2 regions of the Proteus appendicitidis genome follow, and region 2 is predicted to be linked to the other one. Evidence: predicted binding sites of a transcription regulator. Region 2 holds the regulator's gene; the other holds the start of a gene.

Region 1 (6,705 bases), 1.4 Mb from region 2:
AGCGGCTGAAGATATTATTCGCCTTGCACCAAATTATCTAAAAAGAGGCGGTAAATTACGCATTGTAGCGAATGCATTTATCCCTTATCCAGATATACTGGATCAGGTATTCGGCTCTCATGAAGTGCTTGCATCTACAAGTAAATTCAAAGTTTACCAAGCAACTAAAAAAGAGTAATCACAAGCCCTGTTATTTTATAACAGGGCTTTATTTTTGGACTGATTTTAAGTAATGCTCCAAGGCGTTTTATTTTTCATCTCCAAGATAATTTATTGATAAAAAATAATTGACGCCAAAAATAAAAGGCATAGAATTCGCTTCCTGTCTGAATGCGAGAGTGGCGGAATTGGTAGACGCGCTAGCTTCAGGTGTTAGTGTCCTTACGGACGTGGGGGTTCAAGTCCCCCCTTTCGCACCAAACAGACAATGTATGTAAAATTAATTGAGTAAGACTGCGAGGATGGCGGAATTGGTAGACGCGCTAGCTTCAGGTGTTAGTGTTCTTACGGACGTGGGGGTTCAAGTCCCCCTCTTCGCACCACTCAATAACCCTTCTTTTTTTTCTGTAATAACACCCATTCGATTACACGCTGAATATTCTTTTCTCTATCCGTAATACGCGACTAAAAGTGTCATCAAGCTATAGGTTAATACAACGCCAGCGGGGATCATTACCCACATTTGTAATTTTTTGTGGAATAACATAAATGTTGATAACAGCATTGAAACGACTAAAACCAGCGTAAATGCAGCCGTTCCTGCAATAGAATGCATAATCACCGTTAGTAAGGAAGAAATAGCCAACATTTCCCATAAACTAATACGAGATGTCCAAGACGTAACTGGAGATAAGCGCGTTGGTTTAGCCATAATAACCCACCATTAATGATAATGATTTTCATTATTATATAACCACCATGCTAAATCAACTTATATAAAGAAAAAAAACTTACCTTATATCCTTATTTTTTAAATGGTTATGTCTATTTTTTAGTATGGTACATAAAAAATGCCTTATCATTTTCACGATAAGGCATTGCATTTTATTATGTTGTTATCGTAGTCAATAAACGAAATTAAGTGTTATTTGTCTCGATAAAATGAAAGACTAAATGAATATCTTCAGGCTCTCTTTCATAAAGTTCAGGATCAGGAATATCAATTAAACGACACCCTAAATGCTGATAAAAATTCACGCTATTTTCAGAAGGTGTTGATGAGATATATAACCCACCAGCCCCTTTTTTCTTCGCATATTCCACACAATAATCAAATAATATTCGCGCTAAACCTTGCCCACGTTGCTGGTGGCTAACATGTAAAAAAGAGAGTTGAAGTAAAGCGTTATTTTGACCTCGTTTTTGTGGATCAACACTTGCTGCTGCGACCAACTGATCTTGTTTAAAAACACCCCAGAAAGCGGCACCTCGATCAAAACTTTCAAGTAAAACAGGTGTGTAATGCTCTGCTTCACCTTCTGGCCAACCTTTCATATCAAAGCGTTGCTCTGATAAACGCAACGTTCCTTCTTTTAAGACATATAGCTTTTCAATAAGCTCGGTTCTATCAATTGCCCATACTTGTGGGATTTCATTTCGTGTTAATTGACGAATAGTGTATTTCATTATTAAAGATTAACCTGTTCTGATGATGATTCACTTCGTTCTAGTGCGTGATAAGCCACAGCACAGAACAAGGAATTCAACCGTTTCATATCACCAAGCAAACTAGTATGCAGTGAACTGGTTTCAATGCTTTGCATATTATGCAAATGAAGACGTTCTACATGTGCAAACGAGTAACGCTGGTTGAGTAAACGGAAACGATGTTTTGCTCGACGCAATTTACGAGCATGTTCCATGTTGCCGGAAACAAATACCGACATCGCCAGATTCAGATTACTTTGCAGACGCTCAAGGAGTGTCTGTAACTCACGACGCCCTTCCTCCGATAAAAATAAGTGGTGATTTAAACCTTTACTCACCACTTCAGCCGACATACGCGCAATGATAGCGGAAGATTGTTGTAAATTCATCGCGGTATCAATAATTTCAGCCCAACGCCGGGAATCTTCAGTTCCCAGATCATGCTGTTGAATTTGTGCCATATACAATTTAATGCTGCTGTGGAGTAATTCTACCTCTTCTTCTAACTGGCTAATTTCCCTTTTTTGCAGACGATCGCCTTCCATTAAGGCAGTAAAACGTTGCAGCATTTGTTCTATCACATCACCTAATCGTAGCGATTCTCTAACCGCATTAGCAATTGCCAATGAAGGCGTATCAATAGCAGATTGATCTAAATAACGCGGTGCCATTTCAGATCCCGTAGTCGGTAATTCAGGAATGAGTCGCTGACATAATTTCGCCATTATGCCGACAAAAGGGATCATCAAAATACAGCGAGCAAGATTATAAATAACATGAAAATAGATAACGATTTCAGCCGGTGAAAATCCATATTTTTGTATTTCAGAAGCAAGATAGGTTATCCATGGTAAAACAATCAATGCACCAATCAGTTTAAAAAACAAACTCCCCAACACAACTTGTCGAGAGGCAACACTTTGTCCTCGACTACTGATTAATGCCAGCAAACCACTACCAATATTAGAGCCAATTACAATAGAGAGGCTGATATACAATGGCATTAATCCTGTTGCACTTAATGTCGCTGTTAACAACACAGCCGCAAGGCTTGAGTAACTCACCATTGCAAAGAGCGCACCCACCAATAGCGCTAAAATAGTATCGCCACTAAGAGAAGTAAAAATAGCTTGGACTGCACTTGCGTGCATAATGGGTTCTGCCGATGTCACAATGAGTTGTAAAGCCAACAAAATCAAACCAAGACCAATACCTACACGTCCTAGTTGCCCTACTCGCTCTTTTTTACGGCTTAAAAAAGTAATAACACCAATAAGGATAAGCAGTGGCGATAACCAAGAAAGATCAAACGTCAGCACACGCGCCATCAGTGCAGTACCCACATCTGCCCCTAGCATAATAACAAGTGCCGGTGTAATCGAAATCAACCCTTGTGTCACAAAAGAGATCACTAAAAGCGCCGTCGCATTACTACTTTGGACTAATGCGGTGACACCAACACCCGCAAGAAAAGCATTGGATTTTTTATTAATACTTTTACCTAAAATTCGGCGCAAATCAGAGCCGAAGACACGCATAATGCCAGTACGAACAATATGAGTTCCCCAGACAAGAAGCGCGACAGATGAGAGTAAATGAAGCAGTGTCAGCATAAAAAAATAACCTTATTCTTATCGTTGTTTGTTTGACTCTGTTCTCCTTCAATCTCATAAAAAAGAGAAAGACCACGAGCAGATAATCTATCTGAGAAAAGATTTTTTACGGGTAATGCCTTAATAACGTAAAGTGTTATTAGACAAAAAGATATTGCAACTTAAGTACAATAATCAATGGAGAAGTGAGAATATTACATAGATTAATTTGTAAATTCTGTTAATTATAGCAGAGAATGTGTAACTTTCAAAATCAGCCTGTAAATAACCTATTGATTTATTATCATTTTATTTTAGACAGGCTCCATTCTTAATAAAAAAACGCGACCAGAGGGTATCTCTCTAAGTCGCGCGAAAATATAACAATTTAGTAAGGCAATTCGACTACAAGTTCAGACAGACTATAAATTCAACTTGAACTTACTTCAGACCCATTGCATCACGCATGGTGAAAAACAAGTCTGTTTGGTCAGTTAATCCAACCACATTCGCAGCATGTGGACCATAAGCGGCAACCCGCAATTGCGCCCCAGTATGCTCTTGTGACTCTTCTTCTGAGTTACCGTAATTCACCACCATAACTGCACCATCTTTGGTGATAAGTGCTTGTGTTAACCCACTGGATTTCACGTCAGCTTCAATAATTTGGCTTGAATGAGCATGATCAGCAGTCACGATAATCAGCGTATCACCGTTTTGTTTTGCAAAATCTAAGCCGATTTGTACGGCTTCATCTAGTGCAACAGTTTCACCAATTTGACCACAAGGGTTAGCATTATGATCTTGCTTATCGATAGAGGCACTTTCAACTTGTAAGAAGAAGCCATTTTCATTGGTTTTCAGTAAGTCGATCGCTTTTTTAGTCATTTGTGCCAGTGTTGGCGCATTTGGATCGAGCTTGGCATTAGGTTTGCACTCTAAAGGTGGATTATTCAAATTACCATGATACGTGGCTTTAGGACCTTCCCATGCTACATCCATATTGCCTTCATGGAACAAACCTAGTACGGGTTTATCTTGGTTCGCAAGCGAAATCGCATCTAATGATTTTGCATCTTTCACGATTTGATAACCACGCTCAATTGCTTGTTGCTCTAATGTTTTACCTTTGTATTCACCTGCTGCTGCAGTTTGAGCAAAGCTTTTTGCACCGCCCCCTAATGTTACATCTGCACGAGTGACTAAAAGTTGCTCAGAGATAGAACCTCTACCACCATTTTCTAAGGCATTGGTTGAGCATTTTTCTAACGTTTCAACAGGGCCATAGCATTTGCGTCCTGTTACATGCGAGAACAGCGCTGCAGGTGTCGCATCTTGAATTTCAGAAGTTGTCACGTTCCCTGTCGCCTTTCCATTGGCTTTCGCTAATTCCAAAATAGTTTGATGATCCTTACCAAACACATCAATCCCTAATGCACCATTATAGGTTTTCACACCAGAAGCCCATGCTGTCGCGGATGCAGCAGAATCTGTCACATAATTAGGCTTTTGGGTTTTTCTGTCTAAAGAATAGTGTGTGTATTGACCCGTCATTGGTAAGGCATCGATACCTTTAAAGAAACCACCCGCACCTTCAGCGTAGTTACGCGCAACGGTGATTTCAGAATCCCCCATCCCATCACCAATAAAGAGGATCACATTTTTTGCTTGGTTGTTATTTAAAGCTGCTTTTAATGCCTCAGTTTGATCCTGAGTCATACGGCGAGCGCCGCCAAATTCCGTGATATTACCTTTTGCCGCACGATCTTGAGCTAAAATGGCATCAGCAGCAACGGGAGCAGCAAAAGAAGAGAAACTCGCGCCAGCCAATAGCGTTGTTACAATAACGGATAAGATAGAACGTTGGTAACGATGAGACATAGCTTTTTCCTTGCACTCTAAAGTAAAAAACAGGGTTAATGTTTTAAGTCAGAAAAAGCTTACGGCAGTTAAATGACAGAGAAATGAAAAGTAAAAGTGATTTTGATGACAACTTTATGACAAGCTTATGACAAACAAAAAGCTTATACCGCAAATATGTGTATAAGCTTTCGTTGTATTAAAGCATGGTACTAAGGCATGGTACTAAAACATGGCATTAAGGCGTGATCTTAATCTTGAGTTAATGCTTTAGCCCCTAAATACAGGGTTTCACACCAAGAAATATAATCATGCCCACTGGCCATTTCGAGTGATTTAACAGGATAGTCTTTTTGCTCTAAAACCTGTTTAAGATGACGATTATTATTTAAAATCCCCCTTTTATCACCACGACTTTCAAATAACCCCGCTTCTAAGAAAAACTGTAATGGCTTTTTATCTGCTTGCTCAAATTGTCGAATAAGCCATTCTGGCTCTTCATTTTCAGGCGCCCACCAATAAGAGCCAGACATACTCAGTACTTTACCAAAGCGCTCAGGACGATTAAATGCAACCCATGAAGATGCTAACCCGCCATAACTAGAGCCTGATACAATCGTTTCTTCTCCTGATACGTGAATACCTTTCTCTTTTTCTAACCAAACAAAGAGTTCATCGGCCAAGAAACGGTAAAAATCAGGATTTGGCGGTAACTCAACACTACGACGATCACTATCAATACTATCAACAAATAAGATCATCATCGGTGCCAATTTCCCTTCTTCGATCTGTTTATCAAAAAACCGATCAATACCATATTGGCGACGATAAGTTTGTCCATCGAATAACACTAAAATTCGAGGTACAGTCATTTTTCTTGCTGGTTGATAAAGTGCGATCTCCCGATCATTATTTAAAATCTGGCTGTGAAAACGCACAATGTCTGTCTTGCCTTTCATTGTTCTATCTAGAATATCGGGTAATTGGCATTCACGGTTACTGTCTAATGACAATAAAGAAAAGTGATTATAGACATCCTCAGATTGACTTGGAGAATTTTGGGAATTAAACGGATCAGATTGTGCTGTAGTTAAAATAGCGCGACGCTGTTCGAATGGCTCTGCATTTTCGATGATAGGCACATCAGGCGCTAATTTATATTGCATTAATGTATCGTTAGGTACGATATAACTGCGGTACCAAATATCACTATTGGCTAAATGGGTTAACGGGTCATGATTACCATCGGGTGATCCTAATAAATAGACATTCTTTTTTGCACCTTGCCATAAGAAAGTCACTAACTTTTTATCATTATCATAAGGCTCAATAAGGGGTGTACCTTCATGGCGTACTTGTTGCCAAAATGCCTGAATATTTTGTTGATTCAATTGATGAGCAAGTATTTGTAAACGAGGACTGACAGGTGCAATACCGGCATCTTTATCTAATGGCTGATAAGGCTGTGTTGTCAATGTGAGTTGCCATGGTGTTCCCTCCTCACCTTGTGCAATCAATTGATAACTCGCAGTTTTAGGCAATAAAAAGCGTACTTTTTGTTGCCCATCAGCAGGAACATCTTTTAATAAGCTACGAATATGTGTGC
Region 2 (8,789 bases):
AACACGAGATGTTTGTGAGTTAAATGCTGTAGGGCTTTCTTTAACCGCTTCTTTAATAACTGCAGTGACTCTGTCTTCGCTAATTGGAAGTTGATTACCTAAATGATAAATTGTTCTACGTTTTTTCATTAAATCAGTAAATGCGTTAGACATGATTGTCTCCTTGATAAATTTAAGCGCTTAAAGCGTGTCTTAGCTTGGGCTAATCTATGGATATACTATAGGGCTTAGTCGTGATTTATTGATATATAAAAAATTTAATCAGCTACGTCAAAATATTCGACCTAGTTTTTAACTACTTGATTTAAATTCTGTTTATCTACATATCTAAACTCAGGAGCAAGCTGGCTAATGCCAACGCCTCCGGCTTTCTTCACTTTAATTTGCACTGGAATGCGCTCTTTCATTGCTTCTACGTGACTAATTACACCAATAATTTTTCCAGATGCATTAAGGCTATCGAGAGCATCTAATGCAATATCTAAGGTGTCAGGATCTAATGTGCCAAAGCCTTCATCTAGAAAGAGTGATTCGATTTGTGTTTTGTTACTGACCAAATCCGACAGCGCTAAAGCGAGCGATAAACTGACTAAGAAACTTTCACCACCAGAGAGCGTGCGAGTATCCCGCAAAGCATCAGCTTGCCATGTATCGGCAATTTGTAGTTCAAGGCTTGCTGGTGTTTTGCGTTGCAAGAAATAACGTCCATGAAGCTTTTCTAAACGACGATTGGCCAAATAAATTAGATGATCAAGCGTTAAGCCTTGGGCAAAACGGCTGAATTTATCTCCTGATGCAGATCCCACCAATTCATTTAAATAGCTCCAATCATCAAACTGAGATTGCTGTTTCGTTATTTTGTCGAGCAAGGTTTGTTGTTCTTTACGTTTTTCTTCATCTGTACGCAGTTGCTCTTGAAGACGAAACTTGGTTTCTTGTGTATGCACTAGCTGTGTTTCTAGTGCCAATAAATGTGCCGTGATTTGTTCAATATTTTGCTCAGTTGATAATAAAGGTTGTTGTAGCAAGTGTTGTTGATATGCCTTTTCTTGTGTATCTAGACGTGTTTTCTCTTGCAACAACTTATCAAGCCGTTGTTTTTGTTGCTCTTGTAAGCGATTTCTTTCCTCGACGGATAACAGAGAGGCTAAAAATGCATTTTCGTCAGTAAACGGGCTATTTTTTAACGCATATTGATATTGTTCAATAATGTCTTGTGAGCGTGTTTGCAACCGTTGTCGCGATTTTTCATTTTCCTGATATTGACCAATAAGCTGATTTAAACGGACTTCGAGTCGGTTTTTCTCTTCGCTATATTGCTCAATTTGCTTTTGTAACAACTGACTCTGTTTATCTAACTCATTACGTGCATCTTCGGTGGTTTGTATCCCGAATAAAGCGTGGCGTTGTGCTTTTAGTTGTTCTTGTTGCTGATGCAGTTTTTGTAACTGGATCAAAACAGCATCAAGTTCTTTTTGCGTTTCAGATAAATAGCGTTTTCTCTCTTCCTGCGTTAATAACAATTCGCGGATTGTTTGTTGTAATTCGTGATGTGTTTTTAAGGTTGATTGATATTGTTGGCTCTCTTTTTTACGCGCAGTAAGCCATTGAATTTTGTCTTCAAACTCTTGTAATTCATAACCTTGTTGTTTGACTAGAGATTGCAGATCCTGCGTTAATAGGGCTTGTTGTTGAAGATATTGCGCTGTTTGTTGTTGTTTATTGGAAACTTCTTTCTGTTGTTGCGCAAATTCATTTTGTTGATGAAGGATCGCTTGCTGTTGTTGATTAAATTGTTCTTTGGCATCAGATAGCAACTTGTATTCTTGCTGAATTTTGACTTCTAATTGTTGATAACTAATTCGTTTTTGTGTCAGTAAATTATCTTCTTTCTCAAGGGCTGAATCTAATTGAGTTAAAGCCGTTTCTTCACAGTCAACATCTGGTAATGCGTAAGTTTGAGCTAAAATCTGCCATTGCTGTTTTAATGACGCAATATCTTGTGTTAGCTGCTCAAGATCGCGACTTAATTTTTCGTTTTGAACTTCAAAACTAGCACACTGTGTTTTTTGTTCCACTAACGTTATTGTTAATGTATGCACTTGCTGTGTTAAGTTATCTAAACGTGATTTTGTTTCATCCGTTTGAATTTCTTTATATTTTTCAACATAAGGATGCTCGGTTGAACCACAAACAGGACATGGGTTGTCTTTAACTAAACGTTGTCTCTCTTCTTCATATTCCGCTAACTTCCTTATTAGCAGATAATTATCGTTTAAGTCTTTAAGGTGTTGTTCTTTCTCTTTTAAAACAGTGTCATTTTTGTGAATATTTTCAGTCAGCATGGCTATTTTTTGCTGATTGTCTGACTGCGTTTGTTGGTACTGATGTTCAGTTTTTATAGCGCGCTGTAATTGAGCCTGTACTCCCATTAGTTTTGTGAGAGCATTTCTTTGTTGTGAAATTTGTTGTGAACGATGAGGAATATCTGCAATAGCATCCGCTTTATTTTGTTGCTCAAGTTGCGTTTGTAATTCGCTTAATTGTTGTTGCTGTAAATTAAGCGTGTGCTGTTGAGCTTCTAGCGTTTTCGTCGCTTTTTCTAATTCGAGTTTAAGTAAGCATTCTTTTTCTTGTTCTGCTTTTTCACTTTTCTGACTAATTCGATATTTCTCTGTAATTTCATCATATTGCTCAAAATAACGCTGCCATAACGGTAAGTTTTCAGCAAGTTGAGCATGAGCGGTATGCTGATTTAAATATTCATTTAATTCATTAAATTGCTTTTGTGATCCCGCTAATTTGGCTTCTGTTAACTGTATTTTTTCCAGATATTCTGATTGCGTTTTTTCTAGCGTATTTTTTTGCTGTGTTTTTACTGAAATATCTTGTTGTAGCAAGATTAACTGATTATCCAATGGCGCGACTTTTTCACGTATAAGCTGCAAGGTTTGCTGTTTTTTCTCATCGTGTTGTTTAAATGTATTTCGAGCCTCGACTAAATGCTGATTAATAGGTTGGCTCTGTTGTTCAATAAGCTGTTTTTCCGCTGTTAGTGTTGAGAGTTGTGACTCAATATAGGTTTGTTCTTTTAATAGACGATTTTTTTCATCGTAAATTGGGCGAATTTTTTCTGCTGGTTCACTATTTTCAAGACGTTGAATATCAGGTTTAGCAGAAACTAATGCTTCCTGTGCTAAATTAACCTCATTTTGTGCTAATGCTTTATTTTTATTGAGTTCTATTTCTTTTTCTTGCCACTGTTTTGCTGCTTGATATTCCTGTTGTTCTTTTTGTAATAAACTCTCTTTGGCAAAAAGATCCGTTTGTTCAGTTAATAGAGCTTGGCGAGCATTTTCATCTAATAACGCCATCGTTTCGGCTTGCTGTTTTAGTGTTTTTAATGCTTGTTCTTCTTCTCGCCAATGTTTAAAGATAGACTGAGAAATATGACGATAAATATCTGTGCCAGTGAGTTCTTCGAGTAATTCAGCGCGAGATTTATCATCTGCATTTAAAAAAGCCGCAAATTGCCCTTGGGAAAGCAACATAGATTTAGTGAAACGATCAAAATCAAGACCAGTGATATTAATGATCATCTCTTTCACTTGGCTTATCTTGCTTGCTAATATTTTGTCTTCGCCTCCTGTGGTATTGATTTTAACCAGTTCTGCCTGCGGTGCTTGAAGGTTGCCATCTTCTTTATAATTAGCTCGACGTTGTTCCCAAAATGCTCGATAAGCCACACCTTTAACTTCAAATTCAACTTCAGCCAAACACTCCGCGGTGTGGCGTGTCATTAACTCATTTTGTGATTGTGTGACTTTATCTAATCGTGGAGTTCGGTGATAAAGCGCTAAACTAATCGCATCTAACAGCGTGGTTTTCCCCGCCCCCGTAGGACCTGTAATCGCAAATAATCCATTGCTGATAAAAGGCTCTTGGTTAAAGTTAATCTTCCACTCGCCTTTTAAGGAGTTAATATTTTTAAATCGCAGACTTAAGATTTTCATTATGCTTCGTTATCCTCTTTCTCTGCCATTTCAACTGCTTGTTTAAATAATGTTGTTAAACGAGTTTTAGTTTCTTCTGAATCAAACTCATGTTGTTCTAAGCGTCTTTCAAAAACATCATAAACGGTTAATTCGGCCAGTGTTTCGTTTTCATTTTGAGTGAATGCTTGGCGCTGTTTTCTCGCTCTTCTTAATAAGATCACATCAAAAAGCGGATCGTTAGTTAGCTCTTGAATACGGGTTTGTATGTCACTGAGATAATCTTGTGTTGAAACTTCGATATCCAACCAAATAGTGGTATCTATTTCGCCGTATTGTTTTTTTAAATCCTCAAGTTGTATCGCTATCTCTTTTAATGAACCACTAATCGTGCGTAGTAATTGAAACTCAGGGATAGGTAATAGTGTGAGGTTAGTTAATTTGTCTTGCTCAAAATCGATAAGGCAGACACTTTTCTGTTGCCCACTCTCATCAAAACTTAAAGGAATAGGGGAGCCACTATAACGAATATGACCGGACTTATTCATCACTTGAGGACGATGAATATGACCAAGGGCGATATAGTCAAATTCAGGAAATAGGGTTGCTGAAAAGGCTTCTAAGGTGCCGATATAAATTTCACGGACAGAATCTGTCACACTCGCGCCAATTGTGGTGAGGTGACCTGTTGCAATAATGGGAATATCGACATTTAATTGCTGACGTAATTCAAGGGCTGTTTGATATTGAGCTTGATAATATTCAGCAATCGCTTCTTTTAAGGCGGTTTGTTTTTCAGCACCTGATTGCCCACTTTTACTGCTGATCATATCTCTAGGACGTAGATAAGGGATTGCACACAGCAATGCTCCCGGAGTGCTATCTTTTTGAGGAAGAATTAGCGGTGCTTGTGGTGTTTCAGTATGAACATTGGCAATAACCGTCGTATTTAAACACGCCAAGAGTGATTTTGATTCATTTAGTGTCGCCACAGAGTCGTGATTACCACCTAGAATAACAAGCTGACATTGTGTATCTCGAATAGCGACGACAAAACGGTTATAAAGCTCTCGGGCATAGCTTGGAGGGGAGCCAGTATCAAAAATATCACCTGCAACAATCAGTGCATCGACTTGGTAATGTTTTATTTGTGCTAATAACCAATCAAGAAACTGTTGATGTTCTTTAGCTCGAGTCTTAGTAAAAAAATATTGCCCTAAATGCCAGTCTGATGTGTGAATAATCCGCATTGCTATCCCTCTTTTTTATCTGATGAAGAGTATAGCGCACCTTACTTTTTTAGTGAAAACTCAACAATAAGCCTTTTTTTTGAGTGATATCTCACCAAAAAGTAATTTATTTACCTTAACAACGGGGATCTATTTCAGTAATGTTAAGGTTAGTCATAAATCTGTCATAAAACTGCATCATAATCATTTTGACCCTCTATATACATTACACAGGATAGAGTATGGCAAGGCGTATTCTTGTTGTTGAAGATGAAACCGCAATTCGAGAGATGATCTGTTTTGTTTTAGAACAAAATGGTTTTCAACCCATTGAAGCAGAAGACTATGATTCTGCATTGAGCTTTCTTATTGATCCTTACCCTGATTTAGTTTTATTAGATTGGATGATCCCCGGAGGATCAGGCTTACAAGTAATAAAACAGATGAAGCGGGAAAGTAATACTCGTGATATTCCCATTATTATGCTAACGGCAAAAGGGGAAGAAGAAGATAAAGTCCAAGGGTTAGAAACGGGAGCTGATGATTATGTTATCAAACCGTTTTCACCTAAAGAGCTTGTTGCCCGAGTGAAAGCGATTTTACGGCGTTTATCACCGATGTCAGCGGAAGATATTATTGAATTCAATGGACTCGGTCTTGATCCTGTTTCTCACCGTGTCACAAGTCAAGATAAGCCGATTGATATGGGACCCACCGAATTTAAACTCCTGCACTTTTTTATGACTCATCCTGAACGCGTATACAGCAGAGAACAACTGCTAAACTACGTTTGGGGAACCAATGTTTATGTCGAAGACCGTACTGTTGATGTGCATATTCGTCGTTTACGTAAGGCTATTGAAGAAGATGGCCATGACAGAATGATACAGACCGTACGTGGAACGGGATATCGTTTCTCTGCCCGTTTCTAAGTCAATATGGGAGTAATCGTCAGGTGTTAGAACGACTATCGTGGAAAGCCCTCGTTTGGGGGCTATGTCTATTTTGCTTACCTGCCTTTATATTATCGCTTTTTATTGGGCATCTTCCTTGGCTGCTGGTGGTATCGCTTCTCAGCGCTCTTGTGTGGCATGCCTATAATTTGCTGAAATTATCTAAATGGTTATGGTTAGATCGCTCTGTATTGCCTCCAGAAGGAAGAGGAGGATGGGAGCCTATTTTTTATGGCATTCGACAGACCCAACAACGTAATCGTAAACGACGCAGAGAATTAGGCGATTTAATTAAACGTTTTAGAAGTGGCGCCGAAAGCTTACCCGATGCTGTTGTGATGATGACAAATGAAGGGAATATTTTTTGGTGTAATAGCCTAGCTCAACATTTATTAGGCTTTCGCTGGCCTGAAGATAACGGGCAAAATATTTTTAACTTATTACGTTATCCTGATTTTTTGCACTATTTTACCGCAGGCGATTTTAGTCGCCCTTTAACCATTTCACTAAATAATGGCTCTATTGTTGAATTCCGTGTGATGCCATATAGCGAAGATCAGCGCTTGATGGTGGCGCGTGACGTGACAGAAAAAAATAAACTAGAAAACTCACGACGTGACTTTTTTGCTAATGTCAGTCACGAGTTAAGAACACCGTTAACCGTTATTCAAGGTTATCTTGAAATGATGGAAGAAAATAGCGTAACAAAACCCGCAGAGCATAAGGCGATAGTCACGATGCAAGAGCAAGCTAAACGGATGGATACGCTTGTTCAGCAACTCTTACAACTTTCTCGTATTGAATCTGCTCCTCATATTGATTTAAACAAGATTGTTGATATTCCTGCTATTTTGGCTTTATTACAACAAGAAGCGAACTCACTTAGCCAAGGTCAACATCAGATTGTTTTTGATATTGATGAACAGTGGGCAGTTCGTGGTAATGAAGAGCAATTGCGTAGTGCAGTTTCTAATTTAGTGTATAACGCCATTAATCACACTGAAGAAGGCACAACAATCAACGTGAGTTGGAAGAAAATCCCCCAAGGCATGTTATTTAGTGTTTCAGATAATGGGGCGGGGATCAGCGCTGAACATTTAACTCGTCTAACAGAGCGTTTTTATCGCGTTGATAAAGCTCGCTCTCGTCATTCTGGTGGTACTGGGTTAGGTTTGGCGATTGTGAAAAAATCGTTGCTCCATCATCACTCTCAATTGAATATTGAAAGTAAAGTCGGTGTTGGGAGCACGTTCTCTTTTATCCTTCCTCAAACATTGCTTACTGCTAAAAAAACACACTAACAGTATGTCTTTTTTAAAGCCTTTATCACTTGTATTTAATTGGTGATAGAGGCTTTTTTATCCCTTTCTTAATCTTTTTAATATCAATGAAAACTAATATCGTAGCGTTAAATTTTAATATTATTAATTAATGCTAACTTTAAATGATACCGATATTCAATATTATTGGTGGAAAAATGCACAAATCATATCATGTATATTCGATGATATATGACAGTTATAACTAGTGCTGAAAAATAGTTTAGATGATTATTCTGGTTTTTGGATTAGCTATTGCCTTTTTTCATTATAAAAGTTTTACTTGTGACCAGTTATCGGCGATTTTTTCTATTTAGCACTTAATTGCTCTATATGAAATGATTATATATGGATATTATCCTAAATAATGATGGCATGAGTCTAAATAGATATTGTTGATTTTATGTTGCGCTATATTGGCGCAATTTCACCATTATTGTAACTATATATTAACAAAACTTATGGCACATAGATTAACTTCCAGAGATATTCTGGCATTAGGGTTTATGACATTCGCCCTATTTGTTGGCGCTGGCAATATTATTTTTCCTCCAATGGTGGGTTTACAATCAGGCGAATTTGTTTGGACTGCTGCAATTGGCTTTTTGATCACCGGGGTTGGTTTACCTGTTTTAACGGTTGTCGCATTGGCAAAAGTCGGTGGGGGTATTGAGGCATTAAGCACCCCTATTGGTAAATCAATGGGATTATTATTAGCTATTGTTGCCTATCTTGCTGTGGGACCTCTTTTCGCCACGCCTCGTACTGCAACGGTTTCTTTTAAAGTAGGTATTGCTCCTTTAGTGGGTGATACAGAAATGTCATTACTGATTTATAGCATTGTCTATTTCTTAATTGTGATTGGTATTTCACTTTATCCGGGAAAATTGCTAGACAGTGTTGGTCATATTCTCGCACCGATTAAAATTCTGGCATTAGCAATATTAGGTATTGCTGCAATATTTTGGCCTGCTGGTGGTGCTATTCCGGCTACTGATGCTTATCGTGATATGGCGTTGACTCAGGGCTTTATTAACGGTTACCTCACCATGGATACATTGGGCGCTATGGTTTTTGGTATTGTTATTGTTAATGCGGCTCGCTCTCGAGGTATTGATAATTCCTCACTGTTAACACGTTATACTATGTGGGCGGGAATTATTGCTGGCGTATTATTAACTCTGATCTATTTGAGTTTATTTAAATTAGGCTCTAGCAGTGGCAGTATTATTCCGGGTGCTCAAGATGGCGCTGATATTTTACATGCTTATGTTCAGTACACTTTCGGCAATTTTG

What was found. The regulator PhoB, encoded in region 2, activates phosphate uptake and scavenging genes when phosphate is short. The targets are predictions, from matches to a motif close to CTGTCATAAAACTGNCNNAT.
Region 1: phoA (alkaline phosphatase) is a predicted target of PhoB. The motif match lies at 5,180-5,199, and genes of this name have one in related genera.

Annotation. Positions count from the first base shown of each region.
Region 1 is NZ_CP127389.1:3,474,056-3,480,760, forward strand. Features, by position in the region: gene rsmC (16S rRNA (guanine(1207)-N(2))-methyltransferase RsmC) at 1-178, shown strand, start outside; tRNA gene QQS39_RS15960 (tRNA-Leu) at 333-419, shown strand; tRNA gene QQS39_RS15965 (tRNA-Leu) at 456-542, shown strand; gene QQS39_RS15970 (DUF1435 family protein) at 608-871, opposite strand; gene QQS39_RS15975 (GNAT family N-acetyltransferase) at 1,078-1,626, opposite strand; gene QQS39_RS15980 (Na/Pi cotransporter family protein) at 1,629-3,260, opposite strand; gene phoA (alkaline phosphatase) at 3,681-5,120, opposite strand; gene QQS39_RS15990 (alpha/beta hydrolase-fold protein) at 5,351-6,705, opposite strand, start outside.
Region 2 is NZ_CP127389.1:740,878-749,666, forward strand. Features, by position in the region: gene QQS39_RS03450 (nitroreductase family protein) at 1-153, opposite strand, end outside; gene QQS39_RS03455 (AAA family ATPase) at 285-4,013, opposite strand; gene sbcD (exonuclease subunit SbcD) at 4,013-5,242, opposite strand; gene phoB (phosphate regulon transcriptional regulator PhoB) at 5,464-6,153, shown strand; gene phoR (phosphate regulon sensor histidine kinase PhoR) at 6,177-7,475, shown strand; gene brnQ (branched-chain amino acid transport system II carrier protein) at 7,955-8,789, shown strand, end outside.